DNA from 2 places in the Streptomyces sp. MMBL 11-1 genome. Region 2 is predicted to be linked to the other one. Evidence: riboswitches for the same ligand, from Rfam matches in the RefSeq annotation. Region 2 holds a riboswitch; the other holds the start of a gene.

Region 1 (7,690 bases), 4.3 Mb from region 2:
CGGCATGGTCCGCGGCCGGTCCGCCGCGGACGGAGAGGTCCGCTGGGAGCACGACACGGGTCTGGGGCCCGAGGCGGAGAGCGTCGGAAACGCACTGCTGGGCGACGGCGTCGCGTTCTTCACCCTGGGCTCCGGGCCGAGTCCGACCGTCCACGCCTACGACGTCGGCACGCGAAAACACCTCTGGAAGCGGTCCCTGGTGTCGCATGACGCGCCGATGGCCGCATCCGGGATGTACGGCCCCGACGCGTTCACGGAGGGCAGGCTCATCGCCCGGACGGACGGCGGCATGACCGCGTTCGGCGCGAGGACCGGGGAGCCGACTCCCCTGGGGGTGCCCGGGAACGGCTTGTGCGGTGCCGTGCTGGTCCACAACGGCCACATCTACTGCGACACCGAGAAGCCCGCGAACGCCGGGGAGGCAGGGGAGGGGACCACCGTGACGCTGGACGCGGTGACGCTGCGGCCGGTCGACGAAGGCGGCCCGCGCACCGCTCTCGAACGGAACGGGGCAGAGGGCGCGGTCCCCGCCAACGGCATGACGTACAGCCTGCGGTTCGGCGCTGGAGGCCGTGTCGAGCTCACACCCCATGGCCCTCCGCACGGGACCCACACGGTCGCCCCGCCCCGGGAGGAAGGGGAAGAGGGCGGAGAGTTTCCCTCCATGGAACCGGTGATCGTCGGAGACACGGCGGTGTACGCCGACAACCGTCGCCTCTACACACTGCCGTTGGACGGCGACGAGCGAGCCCGGCGTGAGATCGACGGCGGGCCGGGCGATCGAGGCCCGGCCGGCCTCGATTCCGAGCACCTGGCCTGGGCGCCGCACGTGATCTCCCTGGGCGGAGCGCTCTTCGTGATCTACCACGACGGAACCGTGCGGTCCATGAAGCTTCCCGCCTGAGACACCCGTCCCCGCCCACTCGGCCCATCGAACCACCCCGGCCCGGTAACTGACTTGGAGTCCCTTCGTCGTGTTGCGTCCGCTCGACGCCGATGCCCCTGACCACGTGGGCCCGTACCGGCTGCTCGCCGGCCTCGGCTCCGGAGGCATGGGTACGGTCCACCTCGCCCTGCCACCGGACGGCGGCCCCGACGACCTCGTCGCACTGAAGACCGTCCGCCGCGACCTGGACCTCGAGGGCGACTTCCGGATCCGGTTCCGACGCGAGGCGGAGGCGGCGCGCGCCGTACGCGGCCCGTACGTCTCCGCGCTCGTCGGCGCCGAACCGGAAGCCGAACGACCCTGGCTGGCCACCCAGTACGTCGCCGGGCCCTCGCTCGCCGACGCGGTGGCCCGGCACGGCCCGCTGCCCGTCGACGCGGTGCGCCGACTCGGTGCGGACCTCGCGCGGGGCCTGGCCGCCGTGCACGGGGCGCGACTGGTGCACCGGGACCTGAAACCTGCCAACGTCGTCCTCGGCGCCTCGGGCCCACGGCTCATCGACTTCGGCATCGCCCAGGCCTACGACGCGACGGCGCTCACCGCGACCGGCATCATGGTCGGCTCGCCGGGCTTCATGTCCCCCGAGCACATCGACGGCGGCCGTTCGGTGACCTCCGCGTCGGATGTGTTCTGTCTCGGTGCCGTCCTCTGCTTCGCCGCCACGGGGCACGGGCCGTTCGAGGACAGTGAACTCGCCGCGATGGTGCACCGCATCGTGCAGGGAGAAGCTGAACTCTCCCATGTTCCGACGGAGTTGCGGGATGTCGTGGCCGACTGTCTGCGACAGGAACCCGGCCGCCGCCCGACGACGGACGACCTGATCCGCACCCTGGACCCGGACGCCGCCTCGGCCCGCCCGGGAGCCGTGCGGGCCCCCCGCCGGGAGCCCTTCCCCTGGCCGGACGGTGTGCGCGGCGCGATCCGCGCGTACGAGACGGCCGTTGGCCGAGCGCTCCTCGCACCCCCGGCCCCCCGGAAGGCACTCGTCGGTACGCCGCCGGGCCCCGGCGCGCCACCCCCGGTTCCCCCGCAGTCCTCGGCGCCGACCCCGAAACGGGCGGGAAGCCGGTTGCGCCGGTCCCTCGGTGCCGGTGCCGCTCTCCTCGTCGGCACGCTCACGGTCGTCCTGCTGAACCTGCCGGGCGACGAGAAGGGCCCGGGCGGGGGTGCGGCGTCCTCGGGGAACCCGGGCGGGTCCCCGGAGAGCACGAAGAGCCCCGGCCCCGCCACCGTCCGCACCGCCCCCGTGGCCGTCGACGCGACGGGTGACTTCGGACCGGACGCGCTGGACCGCACGCTGCAGCCCGAAGGCTGGCAGCCGTGGATCACGTCCGTCGAAGGAAGAGGCGGCGCGTCGGACTGTTCGCTCAGCGGCACCGTGCTCGTCTGCGTCCGGTGGGACCGGGACAGGAGGCGAGGCCACCTGGAGGCGAGGAACGCGGCCGACGGCACACCCGCGTGGCGCTACCCCGCCGGCAGCGGCGGAGAGGACCTCACCTCACTGCCCTACGCCGAACTGGACACCAGGCACGTCTACACCACCTCGACCGACGGCACCGGTGTCGACGTGCTCGATCTCGGCGATGGAAAGCGGGTGGCGAGGCTGCCGGGCCGCACGGGGTACCTGTCGGCCGCCGCCCGGGTCCACCAAGGACAGCTCTTCGTCTCCTACGTCGCGGAGGGCGGGCCGGCCGAGGCCGGGGACGTGTTCCTCCGCGCGTACTCCGTCAAGGACCGCGAGAAGCAGTGGGAACGCGCGATGCCCTCCGCGCAGGCCCAGTCGTTGGACATCGCGGGCGACCGTCTCTGGGTGACCGGCGGGGACACCCGCACCCTGGACCCGAAGACCGGCGAGGACCTGGACAGGGTCTCCGACCACTGTCCCCGTCCGAGGCGGGGGGACCCGTACGTCGCCTGTCTGGACGCGGTGCGGGAGACCCGAACGCTCAGGAAGGTCAGCGACACACGTGTCGACATGCTGCACGGCGCGCGGCACGAGAAGGTGGTGTTCGTACGAGGCAGGGGTACGGCGAAGGGCTCCGCGTACCTCAGCGCGCTCGACCCGCGGACCTGGCGCGAGCAGTGGTCGCTGCCCTGGAACGGCGAGGACTCCGTCATCGTGGCCGGTGACCGGGTCCTGGTGATCGGGGCCGGCGAGCTGCGGGGATTCGACCTGGAGCAGGGCACGGCCGTGGCGAGCCGGTCCACGCTCCGCGGCTGGCCCCGGGAGGGAGAGGCCGTCGACGCTCCCTCGATGCGGCCGTCCAGCGTCCTGGTGTCCGGCGGCTCCTTCTACCTGACCTTCGAGGACGGCACCCTTCTGTCCGCCCCCGTTCCCTGAGCCGGTGACCCGGGACCGGGTGGGTGGGGCGCCGGCGGCGGCCGGGGCCCGCGGCCCCTTCTCCACCGCGCCACCGCCCTGCCCGCGCACCTGGCCGGACGTCCCGGCAGGACCGCCTCGTCCCGTTCCTGGCATGATCGGCCGACATGAGCGACGCACCCCGCCACCTCCTCGTCATCGGCATGGGCGCCGGCGACCCCGACCACCTGACCCTCGCCGCGGTGAAGGCCATGCGCCGGGCCGACGTCTTCTTCGTGGTCGGCAAAGGCAAGGAGAAGGAGTCCCTCACCCGGCTGCGGCGGGACATCCTCGACGAACACCTCACCGGCCCCTACCGCGTCGTCGAGGCCGAGGACCCGTGGCGGGACCGCACCCAGCAGGACGGCGGGCGCTACACCTCGGCGGTGCGCGACTGGCGTCACCGCCGCGCCCACATCTGCGAACGCCTGATCATCGAGGAACTCGCGCCGGGACAGTGCGGAGCCTTCCTGGTGTGGGGCGACCCGTCCCTGTACGACAGCACCCTCGCGATCCTCGACGACATCCGGGGCCGGGGCACGGTGGAATTCGGCCATGAGGTGATCCCCGGCATCAGCAGCGTCTCCGCCCTCGCCGCACGCCACGGCGTCACCCTGAACCGGGTCGGCCGCCCCATCCACATCACCCCCGGCAGGCGTCTCGCCCAGGGCTTTCCCGAGGACGACGGCGACATCGTCGTGATGCTCGACGGCCACGAGAGCTTCACCCACCTGACGGGCAGGGGCCTGTGGATCCACTGGGGCGCGTACATCGGCACCCCCGACGAGATCCTGGTCTCCGGCCCGCTCGACGAGGTCGCCGGCCGGATCAGGCGGCTGCGCGCGGAGGCCCGCGAACGGCACGGCTGGATCATGGACACCTATCTGCTGCGCCGACCGCCCGGCACGGGCGGCGACTGACGGCCGATGGCGGACGGGCCCACGTCGAGGCGCGGGCGGCGAGGGTCTCCGCACCTCGTCGTCGGACCCGACAGCGGTCCCGGGAGTGCTCAGCGCCGGGTCTCGTGCGCCCTGATCACGCCGAGCCCGTGCCCCAGGCTCGGGCATTCGGCGGTGAGGTCGTCGCCCCGCACCAGGTAGTCGTGCACCCGGCCGTCCGCCGGCCGTTCGATCGCGCGATACAGCGTGCCGTTCACGGTGATCGTCCAGTCGTCGCCGTCCTGGGCCCACCCGACTGTCTTCTTCATCTGGCGTTTTCCGTTTCCTCGGTCGGCCTCGCCGTGGGTCGGCGGCCGTGTAGTGGGAAGAAGAACGGCTTGTGACGCTCGGTGGTTCCGCAGTCCCTACGCCATTCGGTTACATCTGTGTCACTGTCACGCCCAGTGGACGCGCCTGACCTGACCAGCGGTCAGCACGCGGCCGACGAACGGCCGAACGAGCGGAAAACGGGCGTGGCAGGCCGCGGTGCCCCGCCGCGACGGAGTCCGACCCGGGGACGGGAGCGCTCGCCGCCCCGTCGCCCCGTGGCACCATCCGAAGTGTGAACAACAGTGCGCACGGGCCGGGCGTCCGTCTAGGCTGACCGGCGCAGCTGGTTCGCCCTGTCCGCCAGGCAGGGTGTCGTAAGAGGGAACCCGGTGGGAATCCGGGACTGCCCCGCAGCGGTGAGTGGGAACGACCGCCGTCATACGCACTGGGCCCGGCCGGGTCTGGGAAGCGACGGTCATTAGGTGTCTGCCCCGGCAGACGTGCCCGCGAGTCCGAAGACCTGCCCGTTGCCCGCACGCGACCGTTCGCGTGCGGAGATCTCGGTGACCTCGTGGGCGGGTCGGCGTGACCAGCGGGCGGACGGACACGGTTCTACGTGTTCCGGTCTCCGCCCGACGTGTCATCCCCTCGCGTTCGCGTCCCGTCCCGGGATCTGTCCCGCAGACACGCTCGCGAAGGAGAGTCACGTGACAGCGAAGCCCGCAGCCGCGGCAGCACAGACCACCGTGTACGGCTACCCCCGCCAGGGCCGGAACCGCGAACTGAAGAAGGCCATCGAGGGTTACTGGAAGGGCCGCGTCGACGCCGACGCCCTCCGGGAGACCGCCGCCGAGCTGCGCCGGGGAACCTGGCGGCAGCTCGCCGAGGCCGGAGTCCACGAGGTGCCGACCGGTGACTTCTCGTACTACGACCATGTCCTGGACACCAGCGTCATGGTCGGCGCAGTCCCCGAGCGGCACCGCGAGGCCGTCGACGCCGACGCCCTCGACGGCTACTTCGCCATGGCCCGGGGCACACAGGACGTCGCCCCGCTGGAGATGACGAAGTGGTTCGACACGAACTACCACTATCTGGTACCTGAGTTGGGCCCGGACACGGTGTTCTCCGCCGACTCCGCCAAGCAGGTCGCGGAGTTCCAGGAGGCGCTGGCCCTCGGTCTCACGCCCCGACCGGTGCTGGTCGGACCCATCACCTATCTCCTGCTCGCCAAGGCGGCTCCCGGCGTGGCGGTGGACTTCGAGCCGCTGACCCTCCTGGACCGGCTGCTCCCCGTGTACGCGGAGGTCCTCGCCGACCTGCGCGCGGCGGGCGCCACGTGGGTGCAGCTCGACGAACCCGCGCTCGTCCAGGACCGCACCCCTGCCGAGTTGAACGCCGCCGCCCGCGCCTACCGCGAGCTCGGCGGACACGCCGACCGGCCCCGACTGCTGGTCGCCTCCTACTTCGGGCGGCTCGGCGAAGCGCTGGCGGTCCTGGCCAAGGCCCCCGTCGACGGGCTGGCCCTGGACTTCACCGAGTCCGGCGCGGGGAACCTCGACGACCTCGCGGCGGCCGGCGGGCTGCCCGGCAAACGGCTGGTCGCCGGTGTCGTGAACGGCCGCAACATCTGGATCAACGACTACGAGAAGTCGCTCGCCACCCTCGGCACTCTCCTCGGCCTCGCCGACCGGGTCGACGTCTCCGCCTCCTGCTCCCTCCTGCACGTCCCGCTGGACGCCGACGCCGAGCAGAGCATCGATCCGGGCATCGCCCGCTGGCTCGCCTTCGCCCAGCAGAAGACCCAGGAAATCGTCGTCCTGGCCCGTGGTCTGGGCGGCGGCACGGACACCATCGCGGCCGAACTCGCCGCCAACCGCGCCGACCTGGCCTCCCGCACCGACGCGGCGCTCACCCGCGACCCGGCCGTCCGCGCCCGTGCGGCGGCCGTCACCGACGCGGACGGCCGCCGCTCCCAGCCGTACCCGGAACGCGCCGCCGTCCAACGCGCCCACCTCGGACTGCCGCTGCTGCCGACGACCACCATCGGCTCCTTCCCGCAGACCACCGAGGTGCGCACCGCACGCGCCGACCTGCGGGCGGGGCGGATCGACGAGGCCGGATACGAGGAGCGCGTCAAGAACGAGATCCGCGAGGTCATCTTCTTCCAGGAGAAGGCCGGACTGGACGTCCTGGTGCACGGCGAGCCCGAACGCAACGACATGGTCCAGTACTTCGCCGAGCAGCTCACCGGATACCTCGCCACCGAGCACGGCTGGGTGCAGTCCTACGGCACCCGGTATGTCCGGCCGCCGGTCCTCGCGGGCGACATCTCGCGTCCCGGGCCGATGACGGTGCGCTGGACGACGTACGCGCAGTCGCTGACCGCACGCCCCGTCAAGGGCATGCTCACCGGTCCGGTCACGATGCTGGCCTGGTCCTTCGTCCGCGACGACCAGCCGCTCGCCGACACCGCCCGTCAGGTGGCTCTCGCCCTGCGTGACGAGGTGAACGACCTGGAGGCGAGCGGCGCTTCGGTGGTCCAGGTCGACGAGCCCGCGCTGCGCGAGACGCTGCCGCTGCGGGCGGCGGAGCACGCCGCGTACCTGGAGTGGGCGACGGAGTCCTTCCGGCTCGCCACCTCCGGGGTCCGGCCGGACACCCAGATCCACACCCACATGTGCTACGCGGAGTTCGGTGACATCGTCCAGGCCATCGATGATCTCGACGCCGACGTCATCAGCCTGGAAGCGGCCCGCTCCCATATGCAGGTCGCCCGCGAACTGGCCGCCCACGGCTACCCCCGCGAGGCGGGCCCGGGCGTCTACGACATCCACTCCCCGCGCGTCCCCAGCGCCGAGGAGGCGGCGTCCCTGTTGCGCGAGGCACTTGAGGCCATCCCGGCGACACGCCTGTGGGTGAACCCGGACTGCGGCCTGAAGACCCGCGGCTGGCCCGAGACCCGGGCCTCCCTGGAGAACCTGGTCGCCGCCGCGCGGGAGATCCGCGCGGAGCTGCCCACCGAAGCGGCGTGATCCGGGCCGCCCTGTCCCGACTACGCTCCGGGGAACGGTAGGTCGGGCGCCGGCGGGACGACCGTACTGCGGCAACGCGTTCCTTCGCGCGGTCGGAGTGGGGTCAGCCTCACCGGCGGGTGCCCGGCGGTGGATCTTTCCGTGA
Region 2 (7,690 bases):
CCAGGGAGAGGATCTCCAGCTGGTAGCGGATGTCCAGGTGGTTGGTCGGCTCGTCCAGGACGACGAGCGACGGCCGCTGGACCAGGGCGCGGGCGACCAGGGCGCGCTGGCGTTCGCCGCCGGAGAGGGAGGCGAACGTACGGGGGGCGAGGGCGGCGATGCCGACCCGGGCGAGGGCGTCGGCGACCAGGGCGGCATCGGCGGCGGTGTCCGCCTCCCAGAACCGTTTGTGCGGGGCGCGGCCCATCGCGACGACCTGGCCGACGGTGAGCTCGAAGCCGGCGTGGCCGTCCTGCGGGACGGTGGCGATGCGCTGGGCGCGGGCCTTCACGGGGAGGGCGGCGAGGTCGTCGCCGTCGAGGAGGACGCGGCCGTGGGTGGGGCGCAGGGTGCCGTAGACGCAGCGCAGGAGGGTGGTCTTGCCGCTGCCGTTGGGGCCGACGAGGCCGACGGTCTCGCCGTCGGCGGCCGTGAGGTCGACGGAGTCGACGAGGTGGCGGCCCTCGCCGACGCCGTACGAGAGTCCCTCGGTGCGCAGCGTGGTCATGGGCGGGCTCCCTCTACGGGTGACGTCGTCATGCGGGTGCTCCCTCGGGGCGGCGGCGGAGCATCCAGAGGAAGAACGGGCCGCCGGTCAGCGCGGTGAGGACGCCGACCGGGATGTCCTGCGGGGCGGCGAGTGTCCGGGCGGCCAGGTCGGCGAGGACCAGGAACACCGCTCCGCCGAGGGCGACGACCGGGAGCAGTGCCCGGTGCGCGGCGCCGACGGCCATCCGGGCCATGTGCGGGACCATCAGCCCGACGAAGCCGATCGCCCCGCTGTACGCGACGAGCGCCCCGGTCATGAGGGAGGCGAGGACGAAGACGGCGGCCCGGAAGCGGGCGGTGTCGAGGCCGAGGACGGTCGCGCCCTCCTCCCCCACCAGGAGCAGGTCGAGCGGCCGGGCCAGGGTGAGGAGTACGGCGGTGCCGACGGCCAGGGTGACCGCGGGGAGCGCGAGCATGTCCCAGCGGGCCGCGCCGAGGCCGCCGAGGGTCCAGTAGAGAACTTCCTGGAGGTGGTCGGCGCGGGCGGAGGTGACCAGGATCAGGCTGGTCAGGGCGGAGAGGACGTAGGAGACGGCGACCCCGGCGAGGACGAGCCGGTTGGTGGCGAGGCCGCCTCCGCCGCGCGCCAGGGTGTAGACGAGGAGCAGTGAGAGCAGCGCACCGGCGAAGGCCGCGGCGGGGATGGTGACGGTGGTGGCGAGGGTCGCGCCGATGCCGAGGACGATCACCAGGACGGCGCCGGTGGAGGCCCCGGAGGAGACGCCGAGGAGGAACGGGTCGGCGAGCTGGTTGCGTACGAGGGCCTGGAGGACGGTGCCGATGACGGCGAGTCCGGCGCCGACGACGATGCCGAGCAGCACCCGGGGAAGGCGGACGTCCAGGACGATCGTGCGGAACGGGCTCGCGTCCGCCCGCCCGGTCAGGATGGAGAGGACCTGGCCGGGCGGGATGCGGACGGAGCCGAGGGCGAGTGCGGCGATGACGGCGGCGGCGAGGAGCACGGCGAGGGCGCCGAGCACCAGGGTGTAGCGGAGCGGCCGTCGCGGTGCGGCGGTGCGGCAGCTCACGGGGTGGTGGCCCCCGGGTGGAGCTGGGCGGCGAGCTTGTCGACGGCGGCGGGGACGCGGACGCCGAGGACCGCGTCGGAGAGCGGCATGACCGCGAAGCGCTTGTTCCTGATGGCCGGGATGTCGGCGAGGGCCGGGTCGGTGAGGAGGCGCTTCTTCTTCTGTTCGACGGTGGTGGCCCCGTAGTCGTAGATCACGATCGCCTCGGGCCTGCGGGCGACGACGTTCTCCCAGGAGGCGTCGCCGAAGGGCTTGTCGAGGTCGGCGAAGACGTTGGTGCCGCCGGCCCGCTCGATCAGTTCGTTGCCGATGCCTTCGCCGCCGGCGGTGAACGCGGTCTTGTCGCCGCTGTCGTAGACGAAGACGGAGACGGGCTTCAGGCCGGCGAGCTTCTCGGCGGTGGCGGCGTTGTCGGCCTCGGCCCGCTTGATCCAGGCCTCGGCGCGGTCGCTGACGCCGAAGGTGCGGCCGACCTCGCGGATCTCCTCGTAGAGGGTGTCCATGGGCTGGTCGCCCTTGGTGCAGCTCTCGGCGTTGAGGCGGGTCTCGATGCCGGACTTCTTCAGCGCCTCGCGCCCGCGCCCGTCGCCTGCCGCGAACGCGCTGGCGTAGCCGCCGTAGACGAAGTCGGGGTTGGCGGCGAGGACCTGCTCGTAGGAGGGGTACTCCTTCGCGATGACCGGGACGGACGCGTAGTCCTTCGCGTACTTCGGCAGGACCTGGTCGTCGAGGTAGGCGGTGCCGACGAGGGACTTCGCCAGGCCCAGTTCCAGCATGATCTCGGTGACGTGCTGGTTCATGGTGACGACGCGTCGCGGCGGGGCCGTGTACGTGGTGGTGACGCCGCAGTTCTTGACGGTGTACGGGAAGCCGTCGCTCCTGGCCGCGGCCTTGTCCCCGGTGGTGGCGGTGTCGCCGCCGTCCGGGGTGGAGCAGGCGGTGAGGGCGAGCGGGAGCAGCACGGCGGCGGCTATGAGCGCGGGGGTGCGCCGGGGCATGGCGTGGCCTCTCCGGGGGATTTCCGCGTCCCCTGGTCGATGCGAGAAGGCGGCGGGCCAGTTCCTGACTTCCGGGCCGCCCTCCGGTGCGTCGTCGTCCGCTGGGGAGTCGTCCGCGTGGGAGGGGGCCCGGTCACAGTGGCGGGACCGTGCCGGATTCGCACCGGCTTCCTGGTTCCTGCTGCCTTGTTGGGTCTGGGGGCAGTGTGCCAGACCCGTGCGGGGCCCTGTGGGGGCACCCGGGTGGGTCAGTACGCCTCGACGACCCGTACGTCCTCCTCGGTGATCTCGCCGTCCACGATGCGGTACGAGCGGAACTGGAAGGGTCCGGCGTCGTCGGTGTCGGCGGTGGAGACCAGGACGTAGTGGGCTCCTGGTTCGTTGGCGTAGGTGACGTCGGTGCGGGAGGGGTAGGCCTCGGTCGCCGTGTGCGAGTGGTAGACGATCACGGGCTCCTCGTCGCGGTCGTCCATCTCGCGGTAGAGCTTGAGGAGGTCGGCCGAGTCGAACTCGTAGAACGTGGGCGAGCGGGCGGCGTTGAGCATCGGGATGAAGCGCTCGGGGCGGTCCGTCCCGGCCGGGCCCGCGACCACTCCGCACGCCTCGTCGGGGTGGTCGGCGCGGGAGTGGGCGACGATCTGGTCGTGGAGCGCCTGGGTGATGGTCAGCATGGCGCCAGGATAAGCAGCGGGCCCCCGGCGTACCGATGGGTGGTACGCGGGGGCCCGCATGCTGGACGCCGTCGGCCGTTGGGGCGGCCGGGGGCGGTCCGGGAGGAGGGCGGTGTGGGGCCTGCCCTCGGGTCAGGGGTTGCCGGCGGTGGCCTTCTCCTCGGGGGTGCGTGACCGGAGCGCCCGGTGGGAGACGAAGAGGATGAGCGCCCACAGCGGTGCGCAGTAGAGCGAGATCCTGGTGTCCCCGTCGATCGCCATCATCACGATGACCAGGCCGATGAACAGGAGCGCGAACCAGCTCGTGTACGGGGCTCCGGGGGCCTTGAACGAGGACGGCGGGAGCAGACCGGCGTCGGCCGCGCGGCGGTAGCGGATCTGGCTGATCAGAATCATGATCCAGGCCCACATGCCGGAGATGGTCGCGAAGGAGACGACGTAGGTGAACGCCTTGCCCGGCCACTGGTAGTTGATCCACACGCCGACGAGCATCAGGGCGGCGGAGAACGTGGTGCCCGCCAGCGGCAGGCCGTTCTTCGTCAGCCGGGCGAAGGCGCGGGGGCCCTGGCCGTTGAGGGCGAGGTCGCGGAGCATGCGGCCGGTGGAGTACATGCCGGAGTTGCAGGAGGAGAGCGCGGCGGTGAGGACGACGAAGTTGACGACCGCGGCGCCGACGCCGAGCCCCATCTCCTCGAAGGCCTTCACGAACGGGGAGGCGTCGGGTTCGAAGGTGGACCAGGGCACGACCGAGAGGATCATGATCAGCGCGCCGACGTAGAAGACGGCGATGCGCCACGGCACGGTGTTGATGGCCTTGGGCAGCACGGTCTCGGGGTTCTTGGACTCCCCGGCGGTGACGCCGACGAGTTCGACGGCGAGGAAGGCGAACATGACGATCTGGAGCGTCATGAGGGTGCCGGTGATGCCGTTGGGGAAGAAGCCGCCGTCGTTCCAGAGGTTGGCGACGGTGGCGGTGTCGCCGGCGTCGGAGAATCCGACGGTGAGGACGCCCGCGCAGATCAGGATCATGCCGATGATCGCGGTGACCTTGACCATGGAGAACCAGAACTCCAGCTCGCCGAAGAGCTTCACGGAGATCAGGTTGGCGCCGTACAGAATGACGGTGAAGGCGAGTGCGGACAGCCACTGGGGAATGTTCCACCAGTACGTCATATAGGTGGCGGCGGCGGTGACTTCGGTGATTCCGGTGACGACCCAGAAGAGCCAGTAGGTCCAGCCGGTGACGAATCCGAAGAAGGGGCCGAGGAATTCCCGGGCGTACTCCGAGAAGGAGCCGGATACCGGGCGGTACATGAGCAGTTCACCCAGGGCCCGCATGATGAAGAAGATGACCAGGCCCGCGATGACGTAGGCCAGGACGAGGCTGGGTCCGGCCCGGTCGATGGCTTTGCCCGCGCCGAGGAAGAGCCCGGTCCCGATGGCTCCGCCGATGGCGATCATCTGAATCTGACGAGCGCCCAGACCGCGCTGGTATCCCTCGCCACTGGTCCCGGATGTCCCGGCGTCGCCGCCGGGCCGGCCCCTGTCGGCCTGTCCCTCGTCGACCTGCGCCGATGTCATGGTGGTGCGCCTTTCTCCACGCCGATCCGCGCCTGGACAAGGCTGCGGACCAGGCCCTGGTCCCCCCGGACATGGATGGAATGCCGTCGGCGTTCGGCCGGTTTCCGGCGCCCCCGGGAACAGGGGTGGCGTTTCCGGGCGGTCGTGAAGATTTATCACGGCCGCCCGGGGACATGGTGGGACATTCTGTGGCGCACGGCACAGGAAAAAGCGGGCAAGGGGTTATGTCCGGCACGAAAGGGCCGGATCGCTTGGTGAGATCTTTATACGGATCTGAGCGTCCGTTGAGCGAACAGAGGGCGCCTCCCCCGGCACGGCGGGGGAAGCGCCCTCTGTTACGGCCTTACGACCTCATGGCCTTTTGGCATGACGGCCTCACGGCATCACGGTCTCGGGCCTCCGCCTCACGGCATGAGCGTGTCGACGAGCGTTTCCTGGAGCGCGCCGAGCCAGAGGTAGGCCATCACCATGGGCTTGCGCGGATCGGTGTCGGGGAGCCGGTAGAGCGAGCCCTCCCCGCCCTCGTCCTCGTCGGAGACCTCCAGCCGGGTGCCGATGGTCAGGCGCAGGTCGTTGAGGGAGCGGAGCCAGCTGCGGCACTCCTCGCCCGTGAGGGTGAGGACGGCGGCGCCGTCCCCGGCGGGCGAGAGTGCGTCCAGGGTGCGGACGACGGTGACGGCGTCCTCGCGCTTGCCCGAGCGCAGGTCGTTCTCGGTGAAGCGGCGGAACTCGGAGGACAGCTCGCGCAGCTCCTCCTCCGGCTTTCCGCCCTCGGCGGGCCGGTCGGGGCCGCCGTAGGCGTCGGGGAAGAGCCGGGCGAGCGCCGGGTCGGACGGCGGCTTGCTGGGGCCCTCGGCGAAGAGGGCGGCGAGCGGGTCCTCGCCCTCGGCGGGCGTCTCGCCCGGGCCGATCAGTTCGAGCAGCTGGACGGCGAGGGAGCGCAGGATGGAGATCTCGACCTCGTCGAGCGCGACGGCCGCGCCGCCGCCTGGGGTGGCCTCGAAATGGCCGGCCATGGATTCTCCGATGGTGGGTCGAACGGGGCGGGATCGGGCGGGTCGGGCTGATCGGGTGGGCCGGACCGGGCGGGCCCGGGCGGCCCTAGTTGCGGTCCTGGGTGAGGGTGGCCCACAGCCCGTATCCGTGCATGGCCTGGACGTCGCGCTCCATCTCCTCGCGGCTTCCGCTGGAGACGACGGCGCGGCCCTTCTGGTGCACGTCCAGCATGAGCTTGTGGGCCTTGTCCTTCGGGTAGCCGAAGTAGGCCTGGAAGACGTAGGTCACGTAGCTCATGAGGTTGACCGGGTCATTGTGGACGAGCGTCACCCACGGGACGTCCGGCTCGGGGACCGCGAAGGTCTCCTCGGCCGAATCGGGACGTTCGATCTCTAGCGGGGTAGCAACGCTCACCTGTCCCATGCTGCCACCCGGGCGGGCCCGGCGCACAAACGGACCCCACATCTCGTCACTTTGACGAATAGGGGGTAGCATCCCAGCCATGAACTCAGCGGACCTCGGGCGACGGGTCGGCGTTCCGTCGACCGCGCTCTTCACCGACCAGTACGAACTGACCATGGTGCAGGCGGCCCTCAGGGCCGGCACCGCCGACCGGCACTCGGTCTTCGAGGCGTTCACCCGCCGGCTGCCCGAGGGGCGGCGCTACGGAGTCGTCGCGGGCACCGGCCGGGTGCTGGACGCGGTGGAGAACTTCCACTTCGACGACGAGATGATCGGCTTCCTGCGGCAGCGGAAGATCGTCGACGAACCCACCCTCGAATGGCTGGCCGGCTACCGCTTCGGCGGCGACATCTGGGGCTACCCGGAGGGCGAGGTCTACTTCCCCGGCTCCCCGATCCTGCGGGTGGAGGGCTCCTTCGCCGAGTGCGTGCTGCTGGAGACGGTGATCCTCTCCATCCTCAACCACGACTCCGCCATCGCCGCCGCCGCCTCGCGGATGTCGGCCGCCGCCGGGGACCGCCGGCTGATCGAGATGGGCGCGCGCCGCACCCACGAGCTGTCCGCGGTCGCCTCGGCCCGCGCCGCGTTCGTCGGTGGCTTCGACGCCACCTCCGACCTGGCGGCCGGCTTCCGCTGGGCGATCCCGACCGTCGGCACGAGCGCGCACTCCTTCACCCTGCTGCACGACAGCGAGCGCGACGCGTTCCGGGCGCAGGTGGACTCGCTGGGCCGGGGCACGACGCTGCTGGTCGACACGTACGACGTGACCGAGGCGGTCCGGGCGGCCGTCGAGATCGCGGGACCCGAGCTGGGCGCCGTACGGATCGACTCCGGGGACCTGCTCCTGGTCGCGCACCGGGTGCGGCAGCAGCTGGACGAGCTGGGGGCGACGGACACGAAGATCGTGGTCACCTCCGACCTGGACGAGTACGCCATCGCCTCGCTGGCCGCCGCGCCGGTGGACGCGTACGGGGTCGGCACCCAGCTGGTCACCGGGAGCGGGCACCCCACCTGCTCGATGGTCTACAAGCTGGTGGCCCGCGCCGGCTCGGCGGAACCGGACGCTCCGCTGGTGCCGGTGGCGAAGAAGTCGCTCGGCGCGAAGGCGTCGAAGGGCGGTCGCAAGTGGGCCGCCCGCCGGACCGACGAGCACGGCGTCGCCGAGGCCGAGGTGGTCGGCACCGGCCCCGTCCCCGAGGAGCTGGCCGACCGGCAGCTGCTGGTGGAGCTGGTGCGCGGTGGCGAGGTGCTCGCGCGCGAGCCCCTGGAGGCCATCCGGGAGCGGCACGTGGCCGCGCGCGCGGGGCTGCCGATGTCGGCGATCCAGCTGTCGCGGGGCGAGCCGGTGATCCCGACCGAGTACGCC

The links. A riboswitch is a leader RNA that binds a small molecule or an ion and turns the genes downstream of it on or off. The one in region 2 is predicted to bind cobalamin.
Region 1: another riboswitch for cobalamin. It lies ahead of metE (5-methyltetrahydropteroyltriglutamate--homocysteine S-methyltransferase); the one in region 2 lies ahead of PSQ21_RS11475 (ABC transporter substrate-binding protein).

What each region holds. Positions count from the first base shown of each region.
Region 1 is NZ_CP117709.1:7,000,541-7,008,230, forward strand. It holds gene PSQ21_RS30905 (protein kinase domain-containing protein) at 1-904, shown strand, start outside; gene PSQ21_RS30910 (protein kinase domain-containing protein) at 975-3,287, shown strand; gene cobF (precorrin-6A synthase (deacetylating)) at 3,434-4,225, shown strand; gene PSQ21_RS30920 (hypothetical protein) at 4,315-4,512, opposite strand; cobalamin riboswitch at 4,841-5,055, shown strand; gene metE (5-methyltetrahydropteroyltriglutamate--homocysteine S-methyltransferase) at 5,221-7,545, shown strand.
Region 2 is NZ_CP117709.1:2,674,372-2,682,061, forward strand. It holds gene PSQ21_RS11465 (ABC transporter ATP-binding protein) at 1-547, opposite strand, end outside; gene PSQ21_RS11470 (FecCD family ABC transporter permease) at 576-1,616, opposite strand; gene PSQ21_RS11475 (ABC transporter substrate-binding protein) at 1,613-2,614, opposite strand; cobalamin riboswitch at 2,653-2,843, opposite strand; gene PSQ21_RS11480 (Mov34/MPN/PAD-1 family protein) at 2,863-3,285, opposite strand; gene PSQ21_RS11485 (amino acid permease) at 3,418-4,866, opposite strand; gene PSQ21_RS11490 (DUF2017 domain-containing protein) at 5,271-5,882, opposite strand; gene clpS (ATP-dependent Clp protease adapter ClpS) at 5,968-6,285, opposite strand; gene PSQ21_RS11500 (nicotinate phosphoribosyltransferase) at 6,365-7,690, shown strand, end outside.